Regions from separate parts of the Pseudoalteromonas sp. BZB3 genome, predicted to be linked through region 1. Evidence: predicted binding sites of a transcription regulator. Region 1 holds the regulator's gene; each other region holds the start of a gene.
The links. The regulator LexA, encoded in region 1, represses DNA repair genes until DNA is damaged. The targets are predictions, from matches to a motif close to TACTGTATNNNNATACAGTA.
Positions count from the first base shown of each region.

Region 2: a site for LexA is predicted at 2,064-2,083, ahead of ABMY35_RS07580 (DNA topoisomerase III). Genes of this name have one in related genera too.
Region 3: a site for LexA is predicted at 3,106-3,125, ahead of dinB (DNA polymerase IV). Genes of this name have one in related genera too.
Region 4: a site for LexA is predicted at 2,207-2,226, ahead of ABMY35_RS09000 (exonuclease domain-containing protein). Genes of this name have one in related genera too.

Region 1 is NZ_JBECOS010000003.1:169,498-173,952, forward strand. It holds gene ABMY35_RS04170 (cytochrome c oxidase assembly protein) at 1-19, opposite strand, end outside; gene ctaD (cytochrome c oxidase subunit I) at 21-1,601, opposite strand; gene coxB (cytochrome c oxidase subunit II) at 1,604-2,743, opposite strand; gene lexA (transcriptional repressor LexA) at 2,993-3,610, opposite strand.
Region 2 is NZ_JBECOS010000008.1:373,974-378,428, reverse strand. It holds gene ABMY35_RS07585 (tetratricopeptide repeat protein) at 1-48, opposite strand, end outside; gene ABMY35_RS07580 (DNA topoisomerase III) at 104-2,050, opposite strand; gene ABMY35_RS07575 (4a-hydroxytetrahydrobiopterin dehydratase) at 2,181-2,525, opposite strand; gene phhA (phenylalanine 4-monooxygenase) at 2,536-3,333, opposite strand; gene ABMY35_RS07565 (aminotransferase class I/II-fold pyridoxal phosphate-dependent enzyme) at 3,553-4,455, opposite strand, start outside.
Region 3 is NZ_JBECOS010000010.1:428,089-432,543, reverse strand. It holds gene ABMY35_RS12315 (aldo/keto reductase) at 1-29, opposite strand, end outside; gene ABMY35_RS12310 (LytTR family DNA-binding domain-containing protein) at 120-815, opposite strand; gene ABMY35_RS12305 (histidine kinase) at 806-1,855, opposite strand; gene ABMY35_RS12300 (prolyl oligopeptidase family serine peptidase) at 1,986-2,975, shown strand; gene dinB (DNA polymerase IV) at 3,156-4,226, shown strand; gene ABMY35_RS12290 (hypothetical protein) at 4,223-4,411, opposite strand.
Region 4 is NZ_JBECOS010000009.1:175,402-179,856, reverse strand. It holds gene ABMY35_RS09000 (exonuclease domain-containing protein) at 49-2,196, opposite strand; gene ABMY35_RS08995 (cold-shock protein) at 2,484-2,690, shown strand; gene ABMY35_RS08990 (EAL domain-containing protein) at 2,745-4,455, opposite strand, start outside.

The DNA of each region.
Region 1 (4,455 bases):
TAACGAGTGCCGCATGCATACTACTTCACCTTAGGAGGAGTACTGAATGTATGTAAAGGTGCTGGGGAAGGTACCTCCCACTCTAGCCCTTCTGCACCATCCCACACTTTAGCTGGCACCGATTCACCACCCCGTGCACATTTGAACACACACCACACAAAAATGAGCTGAGAAAGGCCAAAGGCAAAACCACCAATGCTAATGATGGCATTGAAATCAGCAAACTGAAGCGCGTAATCAGGTATGCGTCTTGGCATACCCGCAAGGCCTACAAAGTGCATTGGGAAAAATAAAATGTTGACGCTAATTAATGACATCCAAAAATGCCACTTCGCTGTGGTTATACAGTACATGTTGCCAGTCCATTTAGGTAACCAATAATAAACAGCCGCCATAATGGAAAATACAGCACCTGTTACAAGTACGTAATGGAAGTGCGCCACAACAAAATAAGTATCATGGTACTGGAAGTCTGCTGGAGTGATCGCAAGCATCAACCCCGAGAAGCCCCCCAACGTAAAGAGCACGATAAACGCAATGGAAAACATCATAGGGATCTCAAAACTAATCGAGCCACGCCACATAGTTGCAACCCAATTAAAGACTTTGACTCCCGTAGGTACAGATATCAGCATGGTCGCATACATAAAGAAGAGCTCTCCAGCTAACGGCATACCTGTGGTAAACATATGGTGTGCCCATACGATAAAAGATAAAAAAGCAATAGAAGAGGTTGCGTATACCATGGAAGAGTAGCCGAATAGCTTTTTCCGGGAAAAAGTAGGCACTATGGTCGATATAATGCCAAATGCAGGCAGTATCATGATGTAAACTTCAGGATGACCAAAGAACCAAAAAATATGCTGGAACATAACAGGATCTCCGCCACCTGCTGCATCAAAGAAGCTGGTACCAAAATATTTATCGGTAAGTACCATAGTTACAGCACCAGCTAATACAGGCATTACGGCAATCAATAAAAAGGCGGTTATTAACCAGGTCCATACAAAGAGAGGTAACTTCATCCATGTCATGCCAGGGGCGCGTAAATTGACAATGGTTACAATGACATTAATTGCTCCCATGATTGAACTGATGCCCATTATATGAACTGCAAACACAAACAATGCTGTATTGTCGTTACTATATGTTGTGGATAACGGTGCATAGAAAGTCCAGCCAAACGCTGGGCCCCCTCCTTCCATAAACAGTGAAGCAAGTAAGATTGCAAATGCAAAAGGTAAAATCCAAAAACTCCAGTTATTCATTCTAGGCAGCGCCATATCTGGTGCGCCTATCATCATGGGGATCATCCAATTAGCGAGGCCTGTAAAGGCAGGCATAACAGCGCCAAACACCATGATCAAACCATGCACAGTGGTCATTTGATTAAAAAAGTGTGGATCAACTAGCTGTAGTCCAGGCTGAAATAACTCAGCTCTGATCACCATGGCCATAGCTCCACCGATCAAAAACATCACTAACGAAAAGATTAAATAAAGAGAGCCAATTTCTTTATGATTGGTCGTAAACAACCAACGCTTTATACCTGTAAGATGCTCTTCATGAGCATGTTCTGAACTTTGAACCTGAGTACTCATGATTACTCTCCTGACGCTTTATCGATGAATGCTTGAACTTGGCTTGGCTGGATTACTTCGCCTGTATCATTACCCCAGCTATTGCGTTTGTAAGTTATAACAGCCGCAATTTGTTTTACTGTAAGTTGCTTTGCAAATGCCTGCATTGCTGTACCTGGGCGACCGTTTAGCAGCACATCTATATGCTCATCTAGATCCCCTTTAACAACCGCATTATCTTTAAGACCAGGGAAGACGCCAGGCAACCCCAATCCTGTAGGTTGATGACAAGCTGCACAATATCCCATGTAAACTGTCTGACCTTCTGTCATTAACTCTTCTTTACTTAGAGTTTGTGATAGTACAGCTTCGGCCTCTTTCGCTGCTTCTGTTTTGGCTAATTGTTGCTCAGTTAACCATTGTTCGAATTTTTCAGGTGAGACAGCTTCAACAACTACAGGCATGAAGCCATGGTCTTTACCACATAGCTCAGCGCACTGACCTCGGTAAATACCTTCTTCATTTACTTTGGTCCAAGCTTCATTGATAAACCCTGGGTTGGCATCTTTCTTAACTGCAAAATCAGGTACCCACCATGAATGAATCACGTCATCTGACGTCATTAGAAATCTCACTTTTTTGTTTGTAGGTATTACCAGCGGTTTATCTACATCCAATAGATAGGTCTCTGTTTTTTCTTCCTCATTATTAACCTGAGATAAAGGCGTAGATAACACAGAAAAGAAATCAACGTCATGACCAAGGTATTCATAGTGCCATTTCCACTGTGACCCTGTGACCTTGATTGTTATGTCAGCCTTGCTGGTGTCCTCCATAGCAATTAAAGTCTTAGTTGCGGGGATCGCCATGATGACAAGAATAAGAAAAGGAATAGCAGTCCAAACAATTTCAACTTTGGTACTTTCATGAAACTGTGCAGCCACAGCTCCTTTTGATTTTCTGTGCTTTAATAAAGCCCAAAACATCACTGAAAATACAATCAAGCCGATTACACAACAGATTAGAAAAATGGTCATATGTAGTTCATAAACACTATGACTTACATCAGTAACCCCTTTTCTCATGTTGTAGTCACTATTGGCTAATGAAAGTGGACTAAGCAACAAAAAAGTAAGCAAATAAGCAAATTTACTTATTCTCATACGACGCCCCCATTTATCGACTTCAGCATGAAGTTCGCAGTTAGAATTATTGGATGACCGTCATAGGATCCGACTAAAGTCGAAGGCAATACATGACCTATTAACAATTAGTCAATAAATAAGCAATTAGCAAGAAAGTAAAATAGAAGAATTTGATATATTAAAATGGAAAGTAAGAAGAGATATGGTTAGCTGACTAAAGAAACAGAAAAAGAGAGCAGCTAACCTATTGTTAGAATTATATAGAAGTTACATCCAATTAGAATTTCTTATAACACCTACAGCGAGACCTTCAATAGCAAAAGGTTCGTGTTCTAGATCAACCTCGATTGGAGAAAACTCTTCATTTTCAGCATGTAATAGCACTTTGCTACCTTTTTGTTCTAACCTTTTAACTGTTACATCGTTGTCTACTCGAGCAACAACAACTTGACCATTTTGAGCAACTTGCGCTTTATGTACAGCCAAAAGATCACCATCAAGAATACCGATGTCTTTCATGCTCATTCCATCTACACGTAATAAGTAATCAGCAGCAGGCTTAAATAAACTCGGATCAACCTCATAATGACTTTCGATATGTTCTTGAGCCAAAATGGGCTCTCCTGCAGCAACTTTACCAATCAAAGGAAGCCCTGTATCTTCAGACGAGCCATCGTCGACTAATCGAATACCACGACTAGCCCCAGGCACCATTTCTATCACCCCTTTCTTAGCTAAGGCTTTTAAATGCTCCTCAGCAGCATTAGCACTTTTAAAACCAAGCGCATCAGCAATTTCAACACGTGTAGGAGGCATACCTGTATCTTTGATGAAGACTTTGATGAGTTCAAATACTTGTTCTTGTCGTTTCGTTAGTGGTCGCATACAACTGGTTTTCCATACAGGTAAAGATACTGTGAGTATATACAGTTGTGTCAAAATGGCAAACTAAATTTGGATAGATTTAATGCAATAAAGTGCAAAATTAGCGACTGTGAACGCAGTGAGTGCGCTTCTTTTGCGCAATTATAGTGCGAAAGGTTTATGACAAGCGCGCAGCGCTTACATTCTTTTCGCGCAAGGTGAGATAAACCAATCTAGCTGATGTTGAGGGTGTAATTATTTACGCGTGTGAAAAGTGTTTCAGAGTGAAGAGAGTAACTACTGTGAAAGTTGCTCACTTCACCTTGCGCTAATTCGTCTTTTTATCACAGTGCATCACCTCATCACTGTGCAGGACGATTTATCACCTAAACGCAAAAAACCCGCTGCATTGCTGCAACGGGTTTCTTTAATTGCCTGGGGTAAGCTTTGCTGGCGATGTTCTACTTTCACATGGACGAAATGAGACCGAAGCGTAGCTTCGCAGTTCGTTGAGATGAGCGCATGGATGCGCGATGGGACCCAGCTTTAGGGATGAATAGGCAAACGAGGTTTATCTTCATGGAAACTAATTCAACAAGAAAAGACGAGCTACGGTGAACGCAGTGAGTGCGCTTCTTTTGCGCAGGGTAAATATCGTGCAAAGTGTTAACGACAATGAGCGAAGCGAATACGTTTGCTTTGCGCAAGGTGAGATAAACTAGTTTAGCTGATGTTGAGGGACTTAAAGCAAAAAAGCCCGACTCTTTCGAATCGGGCTTTCTCTAAATAGGTGCTTGGCAATGTTCTACTTTCACATGGGAGACCCACACTATCATCGACGCTGTTTCGTTTCACTTCTGAGTTCG
Region 2 (4,455 bases), on a different contig from region 1:
CAGAACCTGCTGGATATTTTCAGGTGTTAATTGAATTTGGTTGTCCATAATTCGCTTCTTAAATCTATGTATTATTCTCTATATTGCGACTCTTATCGCTTTTTCAAGCCTTGCTTTTCGCCCGAGGAGATTTAGCACCGCTTTTACCTTTACCCGCACTGCGCTTGCCCTTTTTAAAACGCTTAAAACTGGCTTTGCCCTTACCTGCTAACCCTTGAAAGCTCGCTGTTTGTGTGTCTTGTAATAAGCGATTTAAATGCACTTCAACTGAGCCCATAAACTGATTATACGATTGAGACTTTTGATAGATCTGCTCAAGAGATTGCTCCCAAACAGCGGTCATATCAGGGCGCCCGACACTTTCTGGCAATGCTTTTATCACGCTTTGCCCGATTTCGGTAGAGTGAATGGCTTTGCCTTTACGTTGTAAATATTGTCTTTTAAAGAGTAGTTCAATGATCCCCGCACGGGTCGCTTCTGTACCGATGCCGTCGGTCTCTTTCAATATTTTTTTAATTTCTGGGTCGGTCACATATCGGGCTATTCCCGTCATGGCAGCGAGTAATGTTGCATCGGTGAAGTGCTTTGGCGGCGACGTATGCTTTTCAATAACCTGTGCATCAACACACTGCACTTGCTCACCTTTTTTCAGTATTGGCAATTGAGCAAGCTCAGCCTCTCCTTTTTCTTGCTTGTTGAACAAGACTTCCCAGCCCTTATCAACCAGGCTTTTAAATTTAGAAGTAAATAGCCCACCTTGAATGAGTGTATGAATCTCTCGCTCAGCGTAAACGCTTGGCTCAAAAAATTGCGCTAAGTAGTGTCTTGCAATCAAGTAATAAACATTTTGCTCATTTTGATTCAGCGCGCCGCTCGACTTTTTTGAGGTCGGAATAATCGCATGGTGCGCACCGACTTTGCTATCGTTCCAAGCTGATGATTTTATCTCTAAATTCGCTTTGTCTGTAAAAGCACTTAGTTTATCGCTAATGGCATCAATGGCCCCCACTACTGAGCTGCGCTCTTTGTAATGCTCTTTTGGTAAGTAACGGCAATCTGATCTGGGATAAGTGATCAGCTTATGCCTTTCATACAAACTCTGACAGGTATCAAGTACCAACTGGGCGTTCATGCCAAATACTTTTGCTGCTTCTATTTGTAGTGTCGATAAACTATGTGGCAAGGGGCGCGACTTTTTACTTTGGGTGCTTTTATCCTTGCTCACTTCACCCGATTGGTTTTTAACTCTGCTCGCCACATTTTCAGCTAAGCCTTTGACCAGCACGCGACCTTCTTCATCCATATAAGGCTGACAGGCTTCGCTTGGTTGCCATTTACCTATGTAGCTCGCACCTGCTTGGGTGTTTAACTGCGCTTCGACTTCATAAAACGGCTTTGAAACAAAATTAGCAATTTCCCAATCACGGTATACAACCAAGCCCAATACCGGCGTCTGCACTCGACCAATAGATAACACGCCTTGATAACCCGCTTGCTGCCCTTTGATGGTACTCATGCGTGTCATATTAATACCATAAAGCCAATCGGCACGAGCGCGAGACAGCGCTGAAACCGACAGCGATAAAAAGTCGAGGTTAGGTTTGAGGTTATTGATGGCCTGTTTGACTGCTGATGGATTTAAATCGCTTATCAGACAACGAAGAGTTTGCTCTTTTTGTGTTTTAGTGGCGCCGCAAAAATTAATCATTTCGTCGATTAAAAGCTGCCCTTCTCGGTCTGGATCACCCGCGTTGACAATGGTTTTAGCCGACTTAATTAACTTTTTAACGGTATTAAACTGCTTTTTAGTTTTACTTTTTGCTACTAGCTGCCATTGTTCAGGCACGATTGGCAGATCGGCAATCGCCCATTTTTTAAATTTAGGGTCGTACGCCTCAGGCTCAGCCTGCTCTAATAAATGGCCTATACACCAAGTAACAATATCGCCGTTCGCCGCTTCAATAAAGCCACCGTTATTCTTATGAGGTTTAGGTAACGCATTGGCAATGGCTCTGCCTAATGACGGTTTTTCAGCGATATAGAGTTTCATTGTTAGATTTATATACTGTATAAATTAACAGTTATGATAGAGCAATGGCGCGCTAAGTGCCAGAGTTTAAGTTTCAGCCATAAAAAAAGCGCCCATAAAAGGCGCTTTGGTTAAATGATATGTTGAAGTCTTATAGAGCGTTGAAAACGTCGTCTGTTTTCGCTGCACATACAAAATCGTTCTTATGCAGACCTTTAATAGAGTGGCTCCACCAAGTGATTGTCACCTTGCCCCACTCTGTTAGAAGACCTGGGTGGTGACCTTCTTCTTCAGCCATGTCGCCCACTTTATTAGTGAACTCTAATGCCTGCTTGAAGTTTTTGAACTTGAATACACGCTCAAGTTGCATGATGCCATCACGCACTTCAGGAACCCAATCAGGGATCTGCTTAATTAATACTGCTAACTCTTCATCTGACACTTTAGGCGCATCCGCACGACACGCTTCACATTTTTGTGCACTTAAATCAGACATTACAAAATCCTTAACTTGCTAATTTTTCTTTAGGGGGAAACTTTGGCTCAAATAAGCCTAATTCTTTCGCTTCTTGTACTAACGCCATGATATCCATTTGCGAGATATCGAATAAGTCATTAATTGAATTAATTGTGTAGTACAACGGCTGCATAATATCAATGCGATATGGCGTACGTAATACGTCTAGCACTTCTAATTTGTTGATTTCTGGCGTGCCTGAGTAAACATATTGCGTTTCTCCCGGGCTTGAAAGTACACCACCACCATAAACACGTAAGCCGTCTTTCGTCTGCATTAAACCAAACTCAACCGTGAACCAATACAAGCGTGCTAGATATACACGGTCTTTCTTCTCAGCGGCATAGCCTAGTTGACCATATTTATGCGTAAACTCTGCAAATGCAGGGTTAGTTAGCATGGCGCAGTGACCAAAAATCTCATGGAAGATATCTGGCTCTTGCAGATAATCAAACTCTTCACGAGAGCGAATAAAGGTTGCTACCGGGAACTTTTTGTTCGCCAATAGTCTGAAGAATTCATCAAAATCAATCAGTGCAGGTACAGGTTCTACTTGCCAGCCTGTTTCACGACCTAATGCTTCGTTTAACTCATGAAGCTGAGGAATACGGTCGTGCGGTAAATTTATTTTCTCAAGGCCTTCCATGTACTCGTTACATGCTTTGCCTTCAATGCACTTTAATTGTCGTGCAACCAACTCAGACCATATTTTATTTTCTTCTTCGGTCCAAGCGATGATGCCATTTGCATCAGGTTGCTTTGATACATATTTACTTGCTTTAGCCATAATAACCTTCGCTGTTAGTTCGCTCTTGCCCCAGCTTGAGCGCTTCAACTTGTTGACTTGATACTAGGGAAAAGTAAGCAAAAGATTAATAGATGAGATGTTTCAAGCAATCCTGAAAACTTGATTTTTTGGAACCTTTTATTTACACAACTGTACACCAAAAAAAACAGCACCTATAAAAAAGGGGCAATAAAGCCCCCTCGTAAACTTAAAATTACACTAAATTTGCTTAAATGCCTGCTCTAGGTCAGCAATGATGTCGTTAACATCTTCTAAACCAACAGAAATTCGGATCAAACCATCAGAAATGCCCGCTGCTTCACGTTCTTCTTTGGTATACGGCGAGTGTGTCATTGAGGCTGGATGCTGAATAAGTGTTTCTGGATCGCCTAAGCTCACCGCTAACGTACAAAGTTCAGTCGCATTAATAAAACGTTCACCTTGCTCTAGGGTGCCATCGATCTCAAAAGCAATAACGCCACCAGCCCCTTTCATCTGCTCACCCAAGAATTTATAACCTGGATGAGAAGGTAAACCAGGGTAATACACTTCACTCACTTTAGAGTGCGTATTTAAGAACTCAGCGACTTTTTGTGCACTTTGGCAGTGCCTTTCAACACGTACAGCCAGTGTTTTGAGACCTCGATTTATCAACCAAGCATCATGCGGACTGATGGTCGCACCAATATCTTTCAATACCGTAAGTTTTATAAGCTCTATGTGTTCTTGCGTACCACATACTGCACCTGCGACGACATCACCATGACCATTGAGATATTTAGTTGCACTGTGGATCACAATATCTATGCCGAAATGTTTTGGCTTTTGTAGTAGCGGTGTCATAAAGGTGTTATCAACCACACTGATCAAACTGTGCTTTTTAGCAAACTGACCTAGCATAGCTAAATCAATCACCGTCATATTTGGGTTGATCGGCGTTTCAGCAAACACCATTTTGGTGTTTGGTTTCACAGCTGCATACAGCTCCGCTTCGTTGGTCATATCTACAAATGACACTTCAATGCCCCATTTAGGCAGCATGTGAGAAAAAAGCGCAAAACTACAACCATATAATGCGCTAGATGCAATTAAATGATCGCCTTGCTCTAAAAAGCTCAGCAC
Region 3 (4,455 bases), on a different contig from region 1:
TGACTGCTGCCTAAACGACTAAATTGCATGGGTATTCCTTGTTGTTATTTAAATTTTGCTGAATAAGTGTAGTGGATAATTAGTATGAGTAAAAGTAGCAGCGTTTCATGGCTACTAGGTTAAAAGGCATTTTCTATAATATGTCTGTAGGTTTTACCAATGGTTAAATCATGACCATGAATAATAAGGTGATCTTTATCTATAGAATCTACTTTAGACTTATTCACTACATAAGAGCGATGGATTCGAATGAAGTCATCATTTGGTAAACTTTGTAGAAAGCTCGATAAATTCCCTAAAAGTAATAAGCTTTTTTCTTGCATAGTCACTTCGGTGTAATCACCTTGCGCCGTTAAAAACAGTATTTCGTCTAAAACCAAACGCTTTTTTGCTCCCCCGTCTTTAACAAAAATGTAGCGAGAAGGGGCCGCTGGTGGCAAAGATACAGCTTCTCGAGGATTTATTGCAGCGTGTGCTTTTGAAATGGCTTTAAGAAAGCGCGGTAATAAAACCGGTTTTACAATATAGTCAATCACATCTAATTCAAACGCATCGACAGCATAGTGGCTGTGAGCTGTGATAAAAATCACACGGGTTTGTTGTGTTAATGATTGCGCCATTTCAATTCCTGAAATTTGAGGCATATTAATGTCACTGATCAATAAATCTATTGGGTTGGCATTAATGAAGCTGAGTGCATCAATTGCATTGGTGAAACTTCTTACCACATTAACAGAGTCAATGCTTGCACAGTACGCTTGCAGTAACTCAATAACATGATGCTCATCGTCAAGTAAAACTACATTTAATTGCATGGAATAGTTAACCTTACAGTGTATGTGTCAGGCTGATTGTTCACTTCATAAGAGAAGTTATCATCAAATAGAATAGTTAGTCTTTTTAATAGGTTATTTAGCCCAGAGCCACTGGCATGATAGGCGCTACTTTGCTTTACAAGAACACTCAAATTGGAATTGCTCACAGCAATGACCATTTTTTCGGCTTCAATGTTGAGTTTGATCTCTACAAAACTATTAGGGTCATTTAACAGCCCATATTTACAGGCGTTTTCTACTAAAGGGTTTAGTAGCATGGGGGGGATCTGCTGGTGATTTGAAATGGGTGCGTACTCAAATCTAATATTGGCGTGTTCGCCAAGCCTTAATTTTTGTAGCCCTAAATACGCTTCGATATGGTCTATTTCGTCTTCTAATTTAACAAATGATTTATTCGACTGGGATATGGTGTATTGCATCAGCGACGATAATTGCCCAATGTGCTCAGCAAGCTCATGCTGATGACTTACATAAGCTTTACTATATAAGGCGTTCAATGTGTTAAATAAAAAGTGAGGGTTGGTTTGGCTTTTAAGCAGTTCTAACTCTGTTTGCAGAGTATTGAGTTTAATTTTATTAAAGTGCTGCCTTTGTTTAATTAGGTTAATGATTGAATAGGTAAATATTGCGCTGAATGAAAAAACCGTTTTAACGAATGAGTTAACCAATAAAAAGTAACTGTGATGCTGATACTCAAGCAATCCACTTGTGGTTGCTAAGCGGTTTAAATCACCCCATGTACTAATGCAAACCGCTAACACCATTAATAGCAGGATAACCCCGACCTTTTGTAAATAAGGTTGGCCCGCAAAAAACACCAGAGCGAAATAAGTTAAATAAAAAACGCCTAGGTTAATGGCAAACCCAAGCCATACCCCTTGGAAAAAGAACTTAGGCGGAATGTGTTGGCCTGTGGTTGCCGAACTAACAAACAGCGAAGCGAGCAGTAATAGCAAGACCACTGCGCAATGAATGACTAGCGCAAGCTTTGAGTGAAAAATGTGTATCCTTTTTTTCATTATTATTCTTTTATCGAGTCTAGATGGGGTGTTTAACGAGTCTTTTAATGCTTTCGTAGATTACTACACCCCCTTTTGAACGGTAAATATACCATGTTTGCTAATTAAGTAACCTTTTAGGAACTGAAAAATGTTTATTAAATCAATGTTATTACTTAGCTTGTTAAATCCTTTTAGCTCAGGTGAACAGCTTCCATCAATAGAGTCTCAACTATACAAGGCGGATGATGTTTTACACGTTGAGTCTTGTTTTGCCCATGAACGTGCAACCTATGATGGTTTTGTTTCATATAGCGTAAATGAATTCAAAGCGTCTGGTGGTAAAGCCTTTAGTAGCTTAACAGACGAGATATTTAAAGAACGATTTAAAGCCGGTTTTTATGAAAAGTTTAAGCGCAATATTGATTGTTATTTAATTCAATATCAGTCTGAAGGAGCCGTCGTCGATGGTTATCTTGTCACCGAAAAGGACAATAACGAGGTTTTACCTTTAGTGATTCATAATCGTGGTGGAAACGGTGAGTATGGTAAATCAACCATTTTAAGCATGTTGTCGCATATGCCCTTACTGAAAGAGGGGGCAATAGTGATGGGAAGCCAATACAGAGCAAAGGATGAATTTGGTGGGGCAGATGTGAAAGATGTACACGCTTTAATTGAAATCGGCAAAAGCTTAGCAAGCGTAAAAAAAGACGACATCAATATGATAGGCGTTAGCCGCGGCGGCATGATGAGCTATCTTGTTGCTAAGCAAAGAGATGATATTAAAAAATTGGTAATACAAGCAGGCATGTCGGACTTAGCGCTTAGCATGAGGGAGCGACTAGGGTTTAAGGCAGTTTATGAAGCGCGGATCCCTAATTATTCTGAATCGCCAAATGTTGCACTGCATGCTCGCTCAGCAATCAATTGGGTTGATGAGATAAATGAAAGAGTAGAAATCTTATTGCTACATGGCGATGCAGATAAGCGAGTAGATGTAAAAAATGCGTCAAATATGGCAAGTAAATTGGCGAGTCTAAACAGAAAGCACAAGTTAGTTATTTATCCTGGTGGTGGTCATTCACTCAAAAAAGAAAAGAGAAAAGTAAACAAAGAGATTTCTAATTGGTTGTTTTAACTTAAAAGGTTAGGAATATGAAAGTTCAGAACTTTAAGTGCTACCTATCTGAATTCTATAAAAATAAAGCACTTAGAAGGAAATATGCTTTAGATTGTAAATAAGATAGACATTCTAATTTATATGACGATAATGTATGTATATACAGTGTTTTTGCTTGAGCGGTCTGTTGTAAATCTAATGGCGAAATATAACAAATTTATCCACATAGACATGGATTGCTTTTATGCCGCGGTAGAAATGCGCGACAACCCCGAGTTGGCTAAAGTGCCAATGGCGATTGGCGGCAATAGCAACCGTGGGGTTTTGGCGACATCAAACTATATTGCTCGTGAATACGGAGTGCGAGCTGCTATGTCTAATTATCAGGCAAAAAAGCTGTGCCCGCATTTACGCATCGTGCCGGGGAGAATGTCACTCTATAAAGAAATCTCGCAGCAGATCAGAGCCATTTTTGCCCGTTATACCGATTTAATTGAACCTTTGTCTTTAGATGAAGCTTACCTAGATGTGACGGATTGCACTCAATACAAAGGTAGCGCGACTTTAATTGCACAACAGATTCGTGATGATATCTTTAGAGAAACGGGTTTAACGGCCTCAGCTGGGGTGGCGCCGATAAAGTTCTTGGCGAAAATTGCCAGCGATGAAAATAAACCAAACGGACAATTTGTGATCACCCCTGATAAAGTGGATGCATTTATTGAAGGTCTACCACTTAAAAAAATTCCCGGTGTAGGTAAAGTGACAATGCAAAAATTGCTTGCCCATGGTTTTGAGTTTGGTCGAGATATCAAAAATGCCGATGAAACATTATTAAAACAAAAGTTCGGCAAACTAGGCGATATGTTATGGCGTCGTTGTCATGGTATTGATGAGCGCCGCGTTGAAACTGACAGGGTGCGTAAGTCAGTGGGAGTTGAAACCACTTTTGAAAAAGACACCGCTGATATTGATGTATTGAAAATGCGTATTATCAAACAATTATTACCCGAGCTTAAAAATCGAGCCAGCAAATATCTAGACGAGCAACACATCATAAAATTGGGAGTTAAAGTGAAATATTTCGACTTTCAACTTGTTAGTAAAGAATGCCAGTTTGATAAGTTAGACAGTGCTTTATTTTGTCAATTATTAACGGATTTACTTAAACGGAATCAAGGTCACAAAGCCGTTCGATTGATTGGCATTCAGGTGGGGTTATCGGCTAAAGAAACAAGCCATAACCAAATGCACTTATTTTCTAGTTAGCTGCAGCTACTATGATAAAAACCGTTGTCGTGTTGAATTATCATGTAGGTTAAAGCTGTACCCTTGTTGTCGTGGTACCAACTAAACTCTATTTCTAGACCGCTAACAATAAATGTGCGGCTGATCTCTATGGCATCTTTAAAGCCATCTACTGCTTTTCCGAAAATTGCTTCTATGTCTTCCACTCTTGTGTCTTCATCAAAATAAAAAGTGTGTTCGCGGAAAAAAT
Region 4 (4,455 bases), on a different contig from region 1:
GTCTAGCTGACATTTAAAATGCGAATGTACTCTATACATTAAAAGTCGTTAAGTTATACGAGACTTATTAATCTTAATAAACAACTCAGCGGTCGCCATCGCATCATTTAACGCGCGGTGGTGACCGACAAGGCTAATACCTAAATCTCTGCAAATATTGCCCAAAGAATATGATTTATGCCCCGGAATAAACTTGCGGCCGAGTGACACGGTACATAACTTAGCCCGTTTATAATACATGCCACAGCGTGCAAACTCAGCACGAATAAACCCCATGTCAAAATTCACGTTATGGGCAACAAATATACACCCCCTTGTAAATGATTCTATATGTTCAGCAATATCAACAAACTCAGGCGCATCGCGAACCATTTGATTATCAATGCCTGTTAATTCAGTAATGTATTTTGGAATGTGCTTGTTCGGATTAACTAATGAACTCCAATGTTCAACAATCTCTTCACCAATGACTTTAACCATCGCCACTTCGGTAATGCGCTCGTATTCTTTTTTACCTCCTGTGGTTTCTACGTCAATAATCACATAAGGCTGAGCGGGATCAATTTGCCATTCGACTTTTTTAATTGAGACATCAAAGCCTGCTTTTAATAACTGGTTCATAGTCACCAGTTGATTGCGTCTTAAACTGTCACCCGGTGCTTTGACTTCGACACAAAAAAGCTCTGTATTCTTAACACAAATAAGATCTGGGTAGCCGTCCTTTAGCCCTTTATAATTTTTCGCCATGGCTCGAAGATGCGCACAAAGCGCCTCAATGGGTGCATGCTTTATTAATAATGAAAGCTCATCAAACAGACTCTCATACCAAGCAATAAAGCCGTTAGGCTTGCCATAATGGGCTGTAGTTTGTTTTAGCAACCAAGTGTATAAGTCATGATTACTCGAAAAACTAGCTAAACGCTTTTCAATATTTGCTTCAAATATGTCGTAAAAAATATTTTCTTTTATGGGTTTAGGTAGTCGAGAAAATTCATTACCTAATCCACTGAGTTCATGTTCATATAGCTCGGCCCAAAATGTTAAACAAAATAGTGCACGCCAGATAGCATTCTCGCAGTGAATCGCGGTGATCCCTTGGCGGGCAAAGTTATCTATCAGCCCCTGCTCTGGCGAGCCAACAAATGCTTCATCTAACGGAATTGCCTCCCCTGCACTTCTGAGCATATTTGTTAAAATTGAAGTGCGCTCAGCGCCAAACTTTCTTCTTGAAAAGTCCTCGGCAAAAATTAATAAGCCCTCATCCGCTGAGTGTTCGATAATATCGTCAAGCTTTTGCTTACAAGCCTCTATGTCACCTTGAGCATATAAAGTTCTTACTAACTTTTCTTGCGCACTGACATGACCGCTAAGCATCATTAGCTGTGTGGCAAGCTGAGTATGCTCAGGCAGACAAAACACAGCGAGTTTATAAGTCAGCGTGTTGTATTTAGATTCGGCTTGAAAACCTGTTGGTTGAAGAACATCAGAACTTGCAAGGGTGTGTGCCAATGTCAGTTTTTCATCATCACTCAATGTTTTTAAAGATTGAAGTAATTTAGAAAAATAAAAAGCGGTTTGCGTTTCTTCTTGCTCGTCAAAATGAGCGTTTATTTGAGTATTCACTTTTTCATGTACATTTAAAACACCGAGATCACGCATGGAAAACTGCGAAAGTGTGCCGCCTAATTTGCCAAAATAAACAAATAAGCAAAGCTCAAAAGTCGGCTTAAAATCAGAATATACATAACGATTAAACACCGAGCACTGCTGCACATTTATATGCTGCACTTGCTGCAAGACCGCCTCTAGCCAAGCTTGTTTTTTAGCTGATTTAACGGGCGTATTTTCGAGATTTGAATTAATACATACTTGCTGAAGATCTTGCTTTTTCAGCTCTTTAATTAAATCATGAGGTGGTTTATGAGTTGCAAACTTAACTAGCTCAGCGTCAAGTAGCTCACTGAGAGCCCGCTCAACATCTGTTATTTCGTCATAGTTTAAGTGATCTTTAAAAACAAACTCACTTTTTCTATTTACGATACGCAATAACAAACACAGCGCTGATTCATTTAATACAGACAACTTTTCTAATTGCTGCCGTTGTTTATCAGTGAATAGATGCATACTTGTCGAGCGCAAGAAGTTCATTAATTCATTGAAATGTGACAAGTAATACTTTTCAGGTAGGGCTTTCATAACAAACAACAACTGTATATCAATACAGTTATCATATTTCAGATGTTTTGAGCTGTCCAGTTACTGTCTAGTTACCATTCACTCAAGAAAAATTTTTAAGAAATCACTGGACTTACTCAACCATTGCCTATAAAGTGCGCATCAGCTAGAAAGAAAGTCTAAATTTAAAATCTACATTTCGTTGTACTACTCGTAATACTCGTCCTGAAGCTTTAAGTTCAAGTTTTATTTTCCAAGCAATACCGCCTTCGGGCACATTTTTACAATATTTTTTTTAGGATATGATTATGTCTAAAGTAACTGGTACAGTTAAGTGGTTCAACGAATCTAAAGGTTTTGGTTTCATCGCTCAAGAGTCTGGCGCAGACGTATTTGCTCACTTCAGTGCAATTTCTGGCGATGGTTTCAAAACTCTAGTTGAAGGCCAAAAAGTTGAGTTCACTGTAACTCAAGGTCAAAAAGGTCCTCAAGCTGAAAACATCGTAGTACTTTAATTTTTTAATTAAATTACTCTTAAAAAAGCAGACAGTGTCTGCTTTTTTTGTGCCTTAATTTCTTTGCCTTTTATTTTTTGCATCTTCAATCTTGGATATATATTTATCTGCATCACGGATAAGTGTTTTAAACTCATTTTTTTTCAATGGTTTACTGTAATAATAACCTTGAGCATAATCACAACCAAATGACGCCAATATATCTGACTGCTCTTTAGTTTCTACACCTTCTGCGACTACTTTTAAATCAAGGGCATGGGCCATCATGATAGAAGATCGGATTAAAGCTTCGGCGTTATCACTAACTGCCAAGTCATCAATAAAAGACTTATCTAATTTAACGTGCTTAAACGGAAACTTTCTTAAGTAGCTGAGTGAAGAGTAACCTGTTCCAAAGTCATCCATGGATAGAATAATATTTGCATTAGCAATTTTTTCTAATATTTCAATCGTACTTGAAGAGCTATCAAGTAAAACCCCTTCGGTAATCTCAAGCGCTAAATTACTCGCTGATAATCCTCTATCATCAATATGCTCAATAAGCTTTTCAAGTAAAGAGTGATCCATCAATTGCTTAGGTGATACATTGATAGATATTTTAAAATTTTTATTTCCAGTTAAATTAATAGCCATCAAAGCAAAATTTAACGACTCGCGAATAATAAACTCACCCAACTCTAAGATTTTTCCATTATTTTCAGCTACAGGTATAAATTCTTGAGGTGGTATTAATTCATTCGCTCTTTTTTCCCAACGAATAAGCGCCTCTGCACCGATAACTTCATTATTACTGAAGTCAATTTGCGGTTGAAAAACCATATAAAACTCTTGCTCTATATTTGCAGTAAGAAAGGCTTCTTCTATTTTGAAGTATTTTGATAAGCCAACCGTTAGAGAATCAAAATAATAGGTAAACTGGTTTTTGCCTAACGACTTAGCATGATACATAGCCGCATCCGCTTTTCTGAGGATCTCAGAATATGTCTTTCCATCACATGGATACAGGGCAACACCAATAGAGCAGGAGATTTTTAAAGTACTCGCATCTATGAAGAATGTTCGCTTAAAATCGCTAACTATTTCAAATGCTAAATTTTTAACACTATCTTCATCATTATCAACCTCTAAAATGAGAATAAACTCATCTCCCCCTAGTCGACCAACAAGACCATGCTTTTCTGCGGTACCACTCAGCCTCTCTGCAACTTGACAAAGCAATTTATCTCCAGTGTCATGCCCTAAAGTATCATTAACCTTTTTAAAGTCATCAAGATCAATGAAAAACAAAGCGATATCTAGGTTACTGTTCTGATCGTTACCTTTTGAAACTAACTGTTCAAACCGTTTCTCGCACATATTTCGATTAGCAAGCCCAGTTAACACATCAAAATTGGTTTGGTACTCAATCTCATCTCTTATTTTTACTTCTCGAGTAATATCACGTATCGCAGAGATATAAACCTTTTTATTATTAATTTCAGTTTCATTTAAGCTGATTGCGACATCTAATTCCTTTCCTGTTCTTAACAAAACTTTTAGCCCATCTAGATTACTCATAGGCCTTATAAATGAAGACTTTAAATGTACTTTTCTATGTTCTTTATGAATCCTTCTGAGCTTTTGAGGAATGAGCGCTTCAACTTCTAACTGCTTTAGTTCATCTGATGTATATCCAAATAACAGAGTAGCTTGCTCATTACAGTCAATTATTTTTCCGTTTTCAGAGATGATCAATATTGCATCAGGTGTTGAATTGAGTATGTTC